Regions from separate parts of the Cupriavidus sp. DF5525 genome, predicted to be linked through region 1. Evidence: riboswitches for the same ligand, from Rfam matches in the RefSeq annotation. Region 1 holds a riboswitch; the other holds the start of a gene.
What was found. Region 1 has a riboswitch for glycine ahead of gcvT (glycine cleavage system aminomethyltransferase GcvT). Riboswitches for the same ligand answer to the same signal wherever they lie in the genome.
Positions count from the first base shown of each region.

Region 2: it holds a riboswitch for glycine, as region 1 does, so the genes downstream of both, ABNX08_RS33810 (D-amino acid dehydrogenase) here and gcvT (glycine cleavage system aminomethyltransferase GcvT) in region 1, are expected to answer to the same signal.

Region 1 covers NZ_CP168265.1:4,362,692-4,371,114, forward strand. Annotated here, with positions in the region: gene ABNX08_RS20460 (ATP-binding protein) at 1-1,027, opposite strand, end outside; gene ABNX08_RS20465 (response regulator) at 1,024-1,761, opposite strand; gene ABNX08_RS20470 (Spy/CpxP family protein refolding chaperone) at 2,008-2,505, shown strand; gene ABNX08_RS20475 (UvrD-helicase domain-containing protein) at 2,737-4,833, opposite strand; gene ABNX08_RS20480 (glycine zipper 2TM domain-containing protein) at 5,105-5,332, shown strand; glycine riboswitch at 5,430-5,516, shown strand; glycine riboswitch at 5,538-5,661, shown strand; gene gcvT (glycine cleavage system aminomethyltransferase GcvT) at 5,762-6,889, shown strand; gene gcvH (glycine cleavage system protein GcvH) at 6,989-7,369, shown strand; gene gcvP (aminomethyl-transferring glycine dehydrogenase) at 7,468-8,423, shown strand, end outside.
Region 2 covers NZ_CP168266.1:2,751,367-2,759,789, forward strand. Annotated here, with positions in the region: gene ABNX08_RS33785 (DUF2848 domain-containing protein) at 1-27, shown strand, start outside; gene ABNX08_RS33790 (ABC transporter ATP-binding protein) at 77-853, shown strand; gene ABNX08_RS33795 (ABC transporter ATP-binding protein) at 864-1,589, shown strand; gene ABNX08_RS33800 (branched-chain amino acid ABC transporter permease) at 1,599-2,483, shown strand; gene ABNX08_RS33805 (branched-chain amino acid ABC transporter permease) at 2,513-3,499, shown strand; gene ABNX08_RS33810 (D-amino acid dehydrogenase) at 3,554-4,912, opposite strand; glycine riboswitch at 4,994-5,096, opposite strand; gene ABNX08_RS33815 (TonB-dependent receptor) at 5,365-7,638, shown strand; gene ABNX08_RS33820 (sialidase family protein) at 7,664-8,423, shown strand, end outside.

The DNA of each region.
Region 1 (8,423 bases):
GGCTGCGCGAGGACTCGATGCGGTAGAACGGCTCCATCACGCGCTGCAGTTCGTCAGGCGGGATGCCGGGGCCGTCGTCGCAGATATCGATCAGCACCCGTTCCGCGCTATCGGTCAGCACGATGCTGGCCGCGCCGCCGTAGCGCCGCGCATTCTCCACCAGGTTCACCACCGCGCGCCGCAGGTCGGACGGGCTCGCCAGCAGCGGCTGCGCCTGCCCGCTGAGCGCGACCTCGTGGCCGGTCTCGGCGGCGTCGTCGACCACCGCCTGCAACAGCGCCAGCACGTCCACGCGCTGGCGCGGGCCGCTGGCTTCATCGCGGTCGCGCAGGTAGTACAGCGTGGCGTCGATCAGGCCGTTCATCTCGGCCAGGTCCTGGCGCAGGCGGTAGCGCACTTCGCCGGCCTGCTTGCTGTCGATCCCCTCGCTCCCATCCATGCGTTCGATGCGCAGGCTCATGCGCGTCAGCGGCGTGCGCAGGTCGTGCGATACCGCCGCCAGGAAGCGCGACTGCTGCGCCAGCTGGTTGCGGATGCGCTGCTGCATATGGTTCAGCGCCTGCGCCGCGGCGCGCGCCTCGGCCGGGCCGGCGCTTTCGTCGAGCGGCGCCGCATGGACGTCCTGCGCGAGCCGGCCGGCGCCGCTGGCGAGTTGCTGCACCGGGCGCGCCAGCAGCCGCGCGCCGGCCCACGAGGCCGCCACGATCGCGGCCACCTGGAACAGCAGGCCGATGTGCGGCGGCCACGGCCAGCGCGGCGGTGGTGGCCGGTGCGGCGCGCCGGCGTCGGCGCCTTCAGGCGGCGGACCTGGACGCCATTCGCCCGGAGGCGGCGGGCCCGGACGCCACTCGCCCGGCGGCGGCCCGCCCGGTCCGTCGCGCAACGCGCGCTCCAGCCCCGGCCGCGGGAACAGGTTTTCGATCACGGTCATGCCAAGCAGGTGCACGGCCAGCATGATCGCGGCCATCACCACGAACAGCCGCACGAACATCGAGTCATAGCGCGCCAGGCGCCCGGTCTTGCTCATGCTTCCAGCGTCGCGGTAAAGACATAGCCCTCGCCGCGCACGGTGCGGATCAGCGTGGGGTCGCGCGGGTCGTCGCGCAGCTTCTGGCGCAGCCGCGACACCAGCAGGTCGATGCTGCGGTCGAACACGTCGAGCCCGCGCCCGCGCGCCTGGTTGATCAGCAACTCGCGGTCGAGCACGCGGTTGGGCTGCTCGACAAAGGCCAGCAGCAGGCGGAATTCGGCATTGGACAGCGGCACCACCACGTCGTCGCGATCGACCAGCTGGCGCAGCGTGGTATTCAGGCGCCAGTCGCCGAAGCGCAGCTCGTGCCCGGACGGCGCGGCGGCACGGCGTGCTTCGGCGCCATTGCCGCGGCTGCGGCGCAGCACGGTGTGGATGCGCGCTACCAGCTCGCGCATCTCGAAGGGCTTGGTGACGTAGTCGTCGGCGCCCACTTCCAGCCCGACCACGCGGTCGGCCAGCTCGGCGCGCGCGGTCAGCATGATCACGGCGACATCGGTCTGCGCGCACAGCTCGCGGCACAGTGCCAGGCCGTTCTCGCCGGGCAACGACAGGTCGAGGATCACCAGGTCATACGGCGTGGCGGCCATCGCCTGGCGCATCTCCACGCCGCCTTCGACGCCATCGGCCTGCATGCCGAAGGTGGACAGGTATTCGGCCAGCATGGAGCGGATCTGGGGATCGTCGTCGACGATCAGCAGGCGGATGGGAAGCGTGGGGGTGAATTCCATAAGCGAAGGGATCGGCATATGCCGGCGGCAGGCGCCGGCGCCGAGGGGCATGCGGTGCCCCACTTTACCAGCCCGCGATGACCCCACTGTGCCCGCTTTGTATCAACGCTGATACGCAGCCTGGCCGGGGCACCTGGCTTGTACGCGAATGCAATACGGGCCTGACCAAGTGCTCAAGCAATGCGGCGCGCCCTTCCCTAGCATGGACCGGCATTCCAACAAGCTACCCAACCACAGGAGAAGTCCATGCCCGCCCTACCCGCCCTGAATGCCCGGCTGCGCGCCGGCCTGTCCGTGCTGACGCTGTGCGCCGCCTGCCTGGTCGCCTTGCCGGCCAGCGCGCTGCAAGCCGGCCCGCTGCCCGGCGCCATGCCGCCATCTGCGCCGGCAACCGCCGAGTCGCTCGGCCTCAATCCCGCGCAGGCGCGCCTGTGGCAGGCGGCCCGCAGTGCCACGCGCGAAGCCGAGGCGCACGCGCTCGAACTGCGTGCCCGCTTCGTGCGCGAGACCGCGGACGAGTCGCCAGACGGCCCGCTGCGCCCGCGCGTGCAGGCCATGGAGCGCCTGCATGAAGCGTTCGAGCAGGACCGCCGCGCGGTGCGTGAATGCTGGCTGGCGCTGGACGACAGCCTCGACCCCGCGCAACGCAGGCGCCTGCGCGGCTTGCCCGAGGCGGCGCACTGGCTGGGCCTGCCGCCGCACGCGGCGATGATGGCGCCGCCGCCGGGCGGACTGCAGCGGTAGGTACGCGCCCGCCGCCACGAAAAAATGCCCCCGCACGCTTGCGCGCCGGGGGCCGGAGAACAGGGAAATTCCGAACGCGAGGTCCGGTACGGCAGGAAAGCCGGGCGAGCCCACCGCAGCACGCCTGCGCAAGCGCAGGCAGCACAGTCACTATGCTAGGGAGCACGGCGCGCGCCGTCTTGTCAGGCTGGTAGGGATTTGTATCGGGACTGTAGTGCGGATTAATGGAATTCAGCCCGCGGCAGTCTTGCCGGGCGTGCCCAGCAGCGCCTTGAGCGCGCCGAGCCGGTCCTTGGGGCTCATCGCCGGGGTTTCGTCCTTGGGCGCGGGCGCTTCCTCCAGCTTCATCTCGCCGATAAAGCGCGACGCCTGGCAGGAATAGGTCTCGCGCGCGCGCTTGCGCTTCTTGCACCAGCTGATCTGCAGGCTGCGCTGCGCACGGGTGATGCCGACATACATCAGCCGGCGCTCTTCCTCGATCTTCTCGTCGGTCATGTCCTCGTCTTCGCGGCAGTGGGGCAGGATGCCCTCTTCCACGCCGACCAGGAACACATGCGGATATTCCAGCCCCTTGGAGGCGTGCAGCGTCGACAGCCGCACCGCGTCAGGATCTTCCTCGCGCCCTTCGAGCATGCTCATCAGCGCCACGGTCTGGGTCAGTTCCAGCAGGTTCTTGCCTTCGTCGCCAAAGCCGTCGGCGTTGTCGAAGCCGGTGGCCTCTTCGCCCTCGGCGGCTTCCGGCTTGGTGCCCTTGCGCTTGAGCCAGTCGAGGAATTCGAGCGTATTGGTCCAGCGCGACTGGGCCTGGCGTTCGTCGAAGGCGTCGTACAGGTAGGCCTCGTAGTGGATGCCTTCCATCAGGTCGTCGAGCACCACGGTCGCCGGGTCCTTGGCCGCGCGATCGGCCAGCCGCACCATCGATTCGCAGAACACGCGCAGCGGTTCCAGCTGGCGCGGCTGCAGCTTGCCTTCGATGCCGCCCATCATCGCGGCCTCGAACAGCGACACCTTGGCCTGCCCGGCAAAGGTGCCCAGCACTTCCAGCGTGGTAGTGCCCACCCCGCGCCGCGGCGTGGTGATGGCACGGATAAAGGCGGGATCGTCGTCCGGATTGGAGATCAGGCGCAGGTAGGCGCAGATGTCCTTGATCTCGGCCTTGTCGAAGAAGCTCTGGCCGCCCGACAGCACGTAGGGAATGCGCTCGCGGCGCAGGATCTGCTCGAAGAGCCGCGCCTGGTGGTTGCCGCGATAGAGGATGGCGTAGTCGCGGAACTGCGCGCGGCGCTCGAACTTGTGCGCGGACAGGCGGAACACCACCGACTCGGCCTCGTGCTCCTCGTCGTTCATCGGGTGAATGGCGATGGGATCGCCCATGCCGTGCTCGCTCCACAGCTTCTTGTCGAACAGCTTGGGATTGTTGGCAATGACCGCGTTGGCCGCTTCCAGGATGCGCACGGTGGAGCGGTAGTTCTGCTCCAGCTTGACCACCTTCAGGGCCGGGAAATCGGTCTGCAGCAGGCGCAGGTTGTCCAGCGTGGCGCCGCGCCAGCCGTAGATGGCCTGGTCGTCGTCGCCCACCGCGGTAAAGGCCGGTGCGCGCAGGTGCGAGCCGCCCGCCAGCAGCTTGAGCAGCTGGTACTGGCACGCGTTGGTGTCCTGGTATTCGTCGACCAGGAAGTAGCGCAGGCGGTTCTGCCACTTGAGCTGTACCGTTTCATTGCGCGCGAACAGTTCGGCGGGCAAGCGGATCAGGTCGTCGAAGTCCACCGCCTGGTAGGCGTGCAGCGTGGCTACGTAGTTGCGGTAGACCAGCGCGGCCTGGTGCTCGTCGGCATTGGCCGCCTGCGCGATCGCGGCCTCGGGGTCGACCATGCCGTTCTTCCACAGCGAGATCGTGCTTTGCACGCCGCGGATCAGCTTCTTGTCGGTGGTGCCGAGCTGCTCCTGGATCAGGCCGAAGCAGTCGTCCGAATCCATGATCGAGAACTGCGGCTTCAGGCCCACATGCTCGGCCTCCATGCGCAGGATCTGCACGCCGAGCGAGTGGAAGGTACAGACCGTCAGCTGCTTCAGAGGAATGCGCTTGCCCTCGCGCGTGGTCTTGCCTTCCATCAGCTTGCCGATGCGCTCCTGCATCTCCTTGGCCGCCTTGTTGGTAAAGGTGACGGCGGCGATATGGCGCGGCTCGAAGCCCTTGTCCTCGATCAGGTGCGCGATCTTCTGCGTGATCACGCGGGTCTTGCCCGAGCCTGCCCCGGCCAGCACCAGGCAGGGCCCGTCCAGGTAGCGGACGGCTTCGGATTGGGCGGGGTTCAGGCCGTGGGTCATGCGAGGGGCGCGGTTGGAGACGGAAGGGGAATCGGCAAGAGAGGCGGGACGCGCCAGCTCCCGCGAAAGGTAGCGGCGGCAAAGCTGCTGATGTTAACACGCTGGCCGCCCCCGGTCAGTCAGCGAAAATCGCATTGACAGCTCCTCTTGTGTCACTGGCGTAACACTTCGTAAAGGCCGGAGCCGATCGCATAGGGCGCCGATCTAACTAATGTGTCCCCCAGCCTGCGCGGCCGTTCGGACATGCATTAATCATCACACGGAGCCAATAATGAAAACCCTGCAAACTTTGACCAAGGTGACCCTGATCGGCGCAACGGTCGCGGCCTTTGCCGGTTGCGCAGACATGACCCCGAAGCAACGCAACACCGCCATCGGCGCGGGCGCGGGTGCCGTGGGCGGCGCCATCCTCACCGAAGGCAGTGCACTGGGTACGCTGGGTGGCGCGGCCGTGGGCGGCGTGATCGGTAACGTCGTCACCGACGACAAGAAGAAGTAAATTCGCCGCCCCTGGCGGCGGGGCGCAGGAACGGGTACAGCCGCCGGGCGGCTTCCGGCCCGCGTTTGACAAAGGCCGGGGCCTCCCGTACATTGCGCGCATCCGACCGGGAGAGCGCGCATCTCTGCGCCGCCGAAGGGGTATCACCCGAAAACTCTCAGGCACCACGGACCGATCGGATCGGCATGCAACATGCACACAATGCATGCCGCACTCTGGAGAGCGGCACCCGCCATTCATGGCGAGCGTGCCCACCGAAGGGGCGCACGAGGATGGGGTCTACGGATCCGCCTTGTAATCTCTCAGGTATCGAGGACAGAGGGGTCATCCGCCGCAGCGGATTGCTACGCCATATTGTTGGCGCGGCGAGCGTTGCGGCGGATGACCCTTTTTTCGTTTTCGCAACCCGAGACTGCCCCCGAGGATTCCATGACGCTCCAGGCCACGCCCCTCAACGCCATCCACCGCGCCCTCGGCGCCCGCATGGTCGACTTCGGCGGCTGGGACATGCCGGTCAACTACGGCTCCCAGATCGAAGAACACAACGCCGTGCGCAGCGATGCCGGCATGTTCGACGTGTCGCACATGTGCGTGGTGGACCTCAGCGGCGCCAATAGCCGCGCCTTCCTGCGCGGCCTGCTGGCCAACAATGTCGACAAGCTGCAGACGCCGGGCAAGGCGCTCTACTCCTGCATGCTGGACGAGAAAGGCGGCGTGATCGACGACCTGATCGTCTACTTCTTTGCCGAGGACCGCTTCCGCCTGGTGGTCAATGCCAGCACCGCGCTGGGCGATATCGACTGGATCCGCTCGCGTAATGCCGCCACCGGCAGCGGCGTGACCATCACCCCGCGCCGTGAAGACGTCGCCCCCGAGGGCGTGCAGCCGCTGGCCATCGTCGCCGTGCAGGGCCCGAACGCCCGCGCCAAGGTGTGGAGCACGTTCCCGTCGACCCAGCCCTCCGACGCCCTCAAGCCCTTCAACGCCGTCGTGGTCCAGGACCCGGCCATCGGCGAAATCATGGCCGCCCGCACCGGCTACACCGGCGAAGACGGCTTCGAACTGGTGGTGCCCGCCGCGAGCGTCGCCGCCGTGTGGGAAAAGCTGAACGCCGCGGGCGTGCGCCCGGCCGGCCTGGGCGCGCGCGACACGCTGCGCCTGGAAGCCGGCATGAACCTGTACGGCCAGGACATGGATATCAACACCTCGCCGCTGGACGCGGGCCTGGCCTGGACCGTCGACCTGCAGAGCGAACGCGACTTCACCGGCAAGGCGGCACTGGCCGCGGCTGGTTCGCGCCAGCAATTCCTCGGCCTGATCCTGCGTGACAAGGGCGGCGTGCTGCGCTCGCACCAGAAGGTGATCACCGCGGCCGGTGACGGCGAGATCACCAGCGGCACCTTCAGCCCGTCGCTGTCGCAGTCGATCGCCTTTGCGCGCCTGCCGCAGGGCGTCAATGTCGGCGACACGGTGCAGGTAGAGATCCGCGACCGCAAACTCAGTGCGACTGTGGTTAAACTGCCGTTTGTGCGCAATGGCAAGGCACTCGTGAGCTAAGGGGAAAACCCGCTCACCCAACGGTCGCCCTCGCCTGCCGGCAGCTTCGCCGGGCAGGCATCACCCAACAAGAAACAGATCTGTATCCGGAGAACCTCCATGAATTTCCCCGCTGACCTCAAGTACACCGAGTCGCATGAGTGGGTACGCGTCGAAGCCGACGGCACGCTCACCATCGGCATCACCGACCACGCGCAGGACGCGCTGGGCGACATCGTCTTCCTGGAACTGCCCGAAGTGGGCAAGTCGGTCGGTGCCGGCGATGCGCTGGCAGTGGTGGAATCGGTGAAGGCCGCTTCCGACATCTACGCTCCGGTGGCCGGCGAAGTGATCGCCGTCAACGAGGCCGCCACGGCCGCGCCGGAAAGCGTCAATGCCGATGCCTTCGACGCCTGGCTGTTCAAGCTCAAGCCGGCCAACGCCGACGACGTCAATGGCCTGATGTCGGCCGACGCGTACAAGGCCAGCGTCGGCGCCTGACGCCGGCCACGCCGGTCCCGCGCGGACCGGCCACTGCAGACAGACGCGCGCCGGCGGGCTGACCACCTGCCGACGCGCCCCCCACGAGGTTCTTGCCAATGAACGCCCCGCTTCCCATGAACGCCGCCCAAGGTAACCGGCCCACGCTGGCCGAACTGGAGGCGCGCGACGCCTTCGCCGCCCGCCATATCGGCCCCGATACCCCCGAACAGCAGCACATGCTGAAGGTGCTCGGCTATGACAGCCGCGCCGCGCTGATCGACGCCGTCATCCCCGCCGCCATCCGCCGCCGCGACGGCATGCCGATGGGCGAGTTCACCGAGCCGCTCAGCGAAGAAGCGGCGCTCGAGAAGCTGCGCGGCCTCGCGCGCAAGAACAAGGTACTGAAGAGCTTTATCGGCCAGGGCTACTACAACACGGTCACGCCGGCGGTCATCCTGCGCAATATCTTCGAGAACCCGGCCTGGTACACCGCCTACACGCCCTACCAGCCGGAAATCTCGCAGGGCCGCCTGGAAGCGATGCTGAACTTCCAGCAGATGGTCACCGACCTGACCGGGCTGGATATCGCCAATGCGTCGATGCTGGATGAAAGCACCGCCGCCGCCGAGGCGATGACGCTGCTGCAGCGCGTGAACAAGCACGATTCGAACATCTTCTTCGTCGCGGACGACGTGCTGCCGCAGACGCTGGAAGTGGTACGCACGCGCGCGCTGCCGCTGGGCATCGAAGTCAAGGTCGGCCCCGCTGCCGACGCCGCCGCGGCCGGCGCCTTCGGCGTGCTGCTGCAATACCCGGGCGTGAACGGCGACGTCAACGACTATCGTGCCATCGCTGACGCCGTGCACGCTGCCGGCGGCCTGGTGGTGGCCGCCGCCGACCTGCTGGCGCTGACGCTGGTGGTCGCGCCGGGCGAATGGGGTGCCGACGTGGCCGTGGGCAACTCGCAGCGCTTTGGCGTGCCGCTGGGCTTCGGCGGCCCGCACGCCGGCTATATGGCGGTGAAGGATGCGTTCAAGCGCTCGATGCCGGGCCGCCTGGTCGGCGTGACCAT
Region 2 (8,423 bases), on a different replicon from region 1:
GTCGCGACGCTGCCCGTCGAGGGTTGAGCATGGCGCGCCATCCACATTGCCACGGCAGCGCTACGGAGTTACGCCCATGCCCCAAGACGACCTGATACTGGCCACCCGGAACCTCGGGAAATCCTTCCGCGGCTTCACGGCGGTGAGCGATGTCAACCTGCGGGTGCGACGCGGGTCGATCCATGCATTGATCGGGCCCAACGGCGCGGGCAAGACCACTTGCTTCAACCTGCTCACCAAGTTCCTGGAGCCGACCACCGGCACCATCCTATTCAACGGCATCGACATCACCCGCGAGAAGCCCGCGCAGATCGCGCGCCGCGGCGTGATCCGTTCCTTCCAGATCTCGGCGGTGTTCCCGCACCTGACGGTGATGGAGAACGTGCGCATCGGCCTGCAGCGCCAGCTTGGCACCGCGTACCAGTTCTGGCGCAGCGAGCGCTCGCTGAACGTGCTCAACGACCGCGCCATGGAACTGCTCGAGCAGGTCGGGCTGACCGAGTTCGCGCACACCGTCACGGTGAACCTGCCGTACGGCCGCAAGCGCGCGCTCGAGATCGCCACGACGCTGGCGATGGAGCCCGAGCTGATGCTGCTGGACGAACCCACGCAGGGCATGGGCCATGAGGACGTGGACCGCGTCACGCAGCTGATCAGGAAGGTCTCGGCGGGCCGCACCATCCTGATGGTGGAGCACAACATGAGCGTGGTGTCGTCGATCGCGGACAAGATCACGGTGCTGCAGCGCGGCGCGATCCTGGCCGAGGGCCCTTACGCTGAAGTGTCGAAGGACCCGCGCGTGATGGAGGCCTACATGGGCACTGTCGACGCGGAACTGCAAGGCGCGCACTGAGGGGCACGACATGACGACATCGAATACACCTGCCCTCGAAATCAAGGGCCTGGAGGCCTGGTACGGCGAATCGCACATCCTGCACGGCGTGGACCTGACGGTGAACCGCGGTGAAGTGGTCACGCTGCTGGGCCGCAACGGCGCCGGTCGCACCACCACGCTGCGCGCGATCATGGGCCTGACGGGTGCGCGCAAGGGCTCGATCAAGGTCAATGGCCATGAAACCATCAGCCTGCCCACGCACAAGATCGCGCACTACGGCATTGGCTATTGCCCCGAAGAGCGCGCCATCTTCTCCAGCCTCTCATGCGAAGAAAACCTGATGCTGCCGCCCGTGCTCAAGGGCGCCGACACCAGCAAGGGCATGAGCGAGGCGGATATCTACGAGATGTTCCCGAACCTGAAGGAGCGGCGCCAGAGCCAGGGCACGCGTCTTTCCGGCGGCGAGCAGCAGATGCTGGCGGTCGGGCGCATCCTGCGCACGGGTGCCAACCTGCTGCTGCTCGATGAAATCTCGGAAGGGTTGGCACCGGTGATCGTGCAGGCGCTCGCGCGCATGATCCTGATGCTCAAGCAGAAGGGGTACACGGTGGTGATAGTGGAGCAGAACTTCCGCTTCGCCGCGCCGCTGGCCGACCGCTTCTACGTGATGGAGCACGGCAGCATCGTCGAGCGCTTCGCGGCCAGTGAGCTGCAGGCCAGGATGCCGGTGCTGCATGAACTGCTGGGCGTATGAGGAGCCCCTATGACTCTGTTTGAAATCCCGTTTCCGGCGCTGCTGTCGCAGCTGCTGCTGGGGCTCGTCAATGGTGCTTTCTACGCCATGCTGAGCCTGGGCCTGGCGGTCATCTTCGGCCTGCTGAACGTCATCAACTTTGCGCACGGTGCGCTCTTCATGCTCGGCGCGGTGCTGGCGTGGGCCGGCATGACCTATGCCGGGCTCAGCTACTGGGCGATGCTGCTGCTGTCGCCGCTGGTGGTCGCAGCACTGGGCGTGGCGATCGAGAAGACCATGCTGCGCTGGATCTACAAGCTGGACCATATCTACGGCCTGCTGCTGACGCTCGGCATCACGCTGGTGATCGAGGGCATCTTCCGCTCGGTCTATGGCGTGTCCGGGCTGCCCTATTCGCCGCCCGAAGCGCTGCAAGGCGCCGCCGACCTCGGCTTCATGCGCTTGCCCAACTACCGCGCGTGGGTAGTCGTGGCTTCGCTGGCGGTCTGCATGTGGACCTGGTACGTGATCGAGAAGACCCGGCTGGGCGCCTACCTGCGCGCGGGCACCGAGAACGCCAAGGTGGTGGAGGCCTTCGGCGTCAACGTGCCGCTGATGGTCACGCTGACCTACGGCTTCGGCGTGGCACTGGCGGCGTTTGCCGGCGTGCTGGCCGCGCCGGTCATGCAGGTGTCGCCGCTGATGGGGCAGAACCTGATCATCATCGTGTTCGCGGTGGTGGTGATCGGCGGCATGGGCTCGATCCTGGGCGCGATCCTGACCGGCCTGGGTCTGGGCGTGATCGAAGGGCTGACCAAGGTGTTTTATCCGGAAGCATCGTCGACCGTGGTGTTCGTGACCATGGTGATCGTGCTGCTGTTGCGCCCGGCAGGGCTGTTCGGAAAGGAGAAATGATGAACGGGCAATCTATCGCTGCACTGGGAATGCAGCCACCGCAGGCGGTACGCCGCCTGCCACGGCGGGCACTGTACGTGGCGCTGCTGGCGTGCCTGCTGGCGGCGCCGCTGGCAGGGGCCTATCCGGTGTTCGTGCTCAAGGTGCTGTGCTTCGCGCTGTTTGCATGCGCCTTCAACCTGCTGATCGGCTACACCGGGCTGCTGTCGTTCGGCCATGCGGCCTTTTTTGGCGGCGCCGGCTACGCGGCCGGCCATGCGATGAAGGCCTGGGGCGTGACGCCGGAGATCGGCCTGATCCTGGGCACGGCCACCGGCGCTCTGATCGGCTACGTGGTGGGCTCGCTGGCGATCCGCCGGCAGGGCATCTACTTCTCGATGATCACGCTGGCACTGGCGCAGATGCTGTTCTTCATCTGCCTGCAGGCGCCGTTCACCGGCGGCGAGGACGGCCTGCAGGGCATCCCACGCGGCAAGCTGTTCGGCGTGCTGTCGCTGTCTAGTGACCTGACGCTGTACTACGTGGCGCTGGCGATCATCGTCGCGGCCTTTGCGCTGATCGTGCGCACGGTGCATTCGCCGTTCGGGCAGATCCTGAAGGCGATCAAGGAGAACGAGCCGCGCGCGATCTCGCTGGGCTATGACGTCGACCGCTTCAAGGTGACCGCCTTCGTGCTGTCGGCGGCGCTGTCGGGGCTGGCCGGCTCGATCAAGGCGCTGGTGCTGGGCTTCGAGACGCTGACCGATGTGCACTGGTCGATGTCCGGGATGGTCATCCTGATGACCTTGCTGGGCGGCCTCGGCACGCTGTCCGGGCCGATCGTCGGCGCCTTTGTCGTGGTCGCGCTGGAGAACAAGCTCGGCGAACTGGGCAGCTACCTGGCGGCCGCGACGGGCATCGACTGGTTCAACGGGCTCGGGGAATCGGTGTCGACGGTGACCGGCATTATCTTCATCGTCTGCGTGCTGACGTTCCGCAGGGGCATCGTCGGCAGTCTGGGGCGAAGTCCTGGATGAGGCCCGGTTTTCCCCTCTCCCGCTTGCGGGAGAGGGGAGAAAACACCCGCGAGCTCAGGCCTTGGCCAATGCCAGCGCCGCAGCCGGCGCGACCGCCGTCTTTGCGCCGAGGTGTTGCTCAACCACCCCAGCCACCATATCCGCCGTCACCGCGGACAACGTCCAGCCCAGGTGCCCATGCCCCGTGTTGTAGAAGACGCACGGCGCTTTCCCTCGGCCTACGCGCGGCAGCATGTCCGGCATCATCGGCCGCAATCCGGCCCAGGGCACCACGCTGCGCGTGCTGACACCCGGGAAGCACTGCTGCACCCACTCCACCAGCGGCCGGATGCGATCGGCGCGGATGTCGCGGTTGTAGCCGTTGAACTCCGCGGTGCCGGCCACGCGGAAGCGGTCGTCGCCCAGGCGGCTGGTGACCAGCTTGGTTGCATCGTCGAGCAGGCTGACGGTCGGCGCCGCGGCGCGGCTGGCCTCGTCGGCCAGGTTGACCGTGATCGAATAGCCTTTGACCGGGTAGATGTTGACACGGTCCCCCAGGCCGGCCGCCAGCGCGCGGCTGGCGGTGCCGGCGCAGATCATGGCGCCGTCGAAGGTCGACGTGGACGTATCGGTGCCTTGCTGCACGGTCACGCTGGCGCGCCTGCCGTCGGTCTTGACGGCGCTGACGTCCTGCCCGTAGAGGCAGCGCACGCCGAGCCGGTCGATGGCCGCGGCCAGGCCGCTGGTGAACTTGTGGATATCGCCGGTCGAGTCGCTCTCGGTGAAATACCCGCCGTAGTAGGAGCCCACCAGCGTCGGCTCGATCGCCCGCATCTCCTGCGGCGTCACGGCGCGCCGCTCCAGCCCGCCCTGCGCCAGCAGCGCGGAGACGCGGCCGGCATGCTCGAAGCCGGCCTTGTCGCGGTAGATATGGAGGATGCCCTCTTTCTTCAGGTCGAAATCGATGCCCTCCTGCGCCGCCCAGGCGAACAGGTGCTCGCGGGCCGCGATGGCCAGGCGCGCGGTCTCGGCAGTATTGCTGCGGTAGTGGGGGATCGACGCGATGAACTCGGCAAACCACGTGAGCTTGTGCCAGCTCGGGCTGGGATTGACCAGCAGCGGGGCGTCGCTCCTGAGCATCCATTTGAGCCCCTTGACGATGGTCGACCAGTGGGTCCAGACCTCGGCATTGGAGGCGGACAGCTGTCCGCCATTGGCGAACGAGGTCTCCATGGCGGCATAGCGATGCCGTTCGAACAGCGTGACGGAGAATCCGCGCCGGGCGAGCGCGTAGGCTGTGGTGACACCGGTGATGCCACCGCCGATGACGGCGATTGTCTTCATGAGCTGCAGGCTCCAGGAACGTCGATGGTGGGAGTCCATACGCAATATGCGTAGCGGACGCCCCCTCTGTTCTGGACCTGAGAGATTCACGACGCCTCGCCGGGGCGATGCGCGCTTGCTCCTTCGGTATGCCGGCGGACGATGACGCCGGACATTCTTCAGAGTGCACTGCTAGTGATACCGGTCCTTTTGCCTGAGAGTTTCCGGGGCGGTTGCTCCTTCGGCGCTGTCCCGCGGCGGTTGCCGCCGGAACAGTCTCTCCCAGCATCACACTGGCTTGACGCCAATCCGGGCAATGTAGAGACAAGGCACGGCCTTGGATATGCGGGTTTACGCGAGTGGCGCGATGCGGCAATCCACCGTTCGCCGTGGGACGAGGCGAGCACTTTCACCGCGGCTCCGGCGTCGCCCGCGTCGCTATGTCGCACCGGCCGGGACCTGCTTGCCACCTAAAATGTCAGCGCTCGCTCTCGGGAGGAAGCGCCGGACACACAGCGCGCGCAGGGCAGGCGAGCCAAAAAAGACGAGAACAAGGTTTTCCAGTGAAGAGAAATCGGATTGCGCTGGCCGCATCGGCCGCGCTGATGGGCCCCGGCATGGCGGGCGCCCAGGTTGCCGCGCCTGAGCCACTGCAGGAGGTGGTGGTCTCGGCCAAGACCGAGCGTAGTGAAACTCCCGCCACGCCGCCCAATACGCCGTCGCCGGCCTATGGCATCAGCAGCAAGCGCATGGCGGACTTCAATGTGGTGAACACCGAGGACGCGCTCAAGTACGCGCCCAATCTCGCCGTGCGCAAGCGCTTTATCGGCGATATGAATTCGATCATCTCGGTGCGCAGCACCAGCTCGCGCCAGTCGGCGCGGGGGCTAGTCTATGCGGACGGCCTGCTGCTGTCCAACCTGCTGGGCTCGGATTTCACATTTCCGCCGCGCTGGTCGCTGGTCAATGCCGCCGAGATCGAGCGCGTGGACGTGCTGTACGGCCCGTATTCCGCGCTGTACCCGGGCAATTCGCTGGGCGCGACGGTGCTGATCTCGACGCGCACCCCGGAGAAGTTCGAGGGCGATGCCAGCGTGCAGCTGTTCACGCAGCGCTTCGGCCTGTACGGCACGCATGACAACTTCAACGGCGTGCATGCCAACGCCTACGTGGGCGACCGCGTCGGCCCGTTCTCCTGGCTGGTCAGCGTGGACCGGCAGGACAGCAAGAGCCAGCCGCTGAGCTTCTACACCGCGGCGCGTTCGTCCGCGCGCGCCACTTCCGCCGACAAGCCGGTCACCGGCGCCTTCTTCGACAAGGACCAGACCGGCGCCGACCGCGTGGTGATGGGCGTCAACAGCGAGGGCGTCACGCACACGGTGCAGGACCAGCTCAAGGTCAAGCTGGGCTATGACATCACCAATACGCTGCAAGCGCAGTTCACCGCCGCGTACTGGCAACAGGACCGCTCCAGCGCCACCGGCAGCTACCTGCGCGATGCCAACGGCAACGTCGTCTCCAGCGGCCCGGTGAATATCGGAGGCTTTCGCTATGTGATTCCCGCCAACGCCTTTGCCCCGAGCAACGGCGAGGACGCGCGCTGGCTCTACGGCCTGTCGCTGCGCACGCGCAACGAGACCGGCTGGAACTTCTCCGGCGTGGCGTCGCTGTTCGATGTCAGCAAGGACGTGAGCCGCACCGCCAGCACGGCTGGCAACGGTCCGGGCACCGTTACCTATGGCGACGGCACCGGCTGGCGCACGCTGGACCTGAAGGCCGACTACCGTCCGCAGCAACTGCAGGGCGGGCACTGGGTCACCTTCGGTTACCACTACGACAACTACCGGCTGACCAATACCACCTACAACACCTCGGACTGGCAGGCGGCGACCATCACCGCCTTCAACAATGCCTTTGCCGGCAAGACCGAGACCCAGGCGCTGTATGCGCAGGATGCCTGGTACTTCGCCCCGGACTGGAAGCTGATCCCCGGCGTGCGCTACGAGCACTGGCGCGCCTATGACGGCAGCCGCAGCCAACCCGGCGTGAATATCGGCTACCCGGTGCGCAGCGAATCCAACTGGTCGCCCAAGCTGGCGCTCGAGAAAGCGATCGGGCAGGACTGGCTGGGCCGGCTGTCGCTGGGCCAGGCCTATCGCTACCCGACTGTCAGCGAGCTGTTCCAGGGGCGCATCACCGGCACCTCGCTGATCAACAACGATCCCAACCTGCGGCCCGAGCGCTCGTTCTCCAAGGACCTGACCTTCGAGCGGACGGTGGAGCGGGCGTATTTCCGCGTCTCGGTGTATGAGGACGATATCCGCGACGCGCTGGTGAGCCAGACCAACACCACCGTGTTCCCGACCGTCACCAGCTTCCAGAACGTGGACCGCGTGCGCACGCGCGGCATCGAGCTGGCGTATGACGCGCGCGATGTCTTTATCAACGGCTTCGACCTGTCGGCCAGCGGCGCCTACAACCATTCGAAGACGCTGGAGAACGCCAACAACCCGGCCTCGGTGGGCAAGTATTTCTACCGGATCCCCAAGTGGCGCGCCAACCTGGTCGGCACCTATCGCATCACGCCGGCCTGGGCCGGCACGCTGGCCATGACCTATTCCGGGCGGCAGTACAATACGCTCGACAATTCGGACGTCAACCCTGACACCTTCGGCGGCACCAGCAGCTTCCTGACCTTCGATGTCAAGGTGACTTACCGGCCTGCCAAGAACGTGCGCCTCGGGCTTGGCATCGACAACCTGACCGACCAGCGCTACTACGTCTACCACCCGTATCCGGGGCGGACGTTCTACGCCGAGGCCAAGCTCTCCTTCTAAGCAATTGAACAGGCTGACCACAACCATGACAGGCATGCGCCCCGGCTTTCGCTTTCTCGTTGCCGGGCTGCTGGCCTGCACCGCGCTGGCGGGCACCGCGCAAACGCATGGCAACCACGGCGGCCACGGTGGCCAGGCCAAGGCCGCGAAGATGAGCGAACTGGGCACCGGCGCCGCGTTCGACCGGGACGGCAAGCTGTGGATCGCCTACAAGGACGGCCCCTATGTCGCGGTGCGTTCGTCGACGGATTTCGGCCGCAGCTTCGGACCCGCGCAGCACATCAACAGCACGCCGGAGCCGGTTGCCGCCGACCACGACAGCCGGCCCAAGGTGGCCACCGGGCGCGACGGCGAGATCTTCGTCACCTGGACCCAGCCGCGGCCCAAGCCCTGGACCGGCTTTATCCGCTTTGCGCGCTCCACCGACGGTGGCAAGTCCTTCGCCACGCCGCTGACGGTACATGCCAATCGCGACGAGATCACGCACCGCTTCGACGCCATCGCGGTCGACCAGTCCGGCCGCATCTTCGTCAGCTGGATCGACAAGCGCGACGTCATCGCCGCCGAGGCGCGCAAGCAGCCGTATGCCGGCGCCGCGATCTACTACGCGGTATCGGCCGACCACGGCAAGAGCTTCCAGGGCGACTACAAGATCGCCGACCAGTCGTGCGAATGCTGCCGCATTGCCATGTCGCCCACGCCCGACGGCAACATGCTGGCGTTGTGGCGCCACGTGTTCCCGCCCAACGCACGCGACCACGCGCTCGCGCAGCTTGGCGCCGACG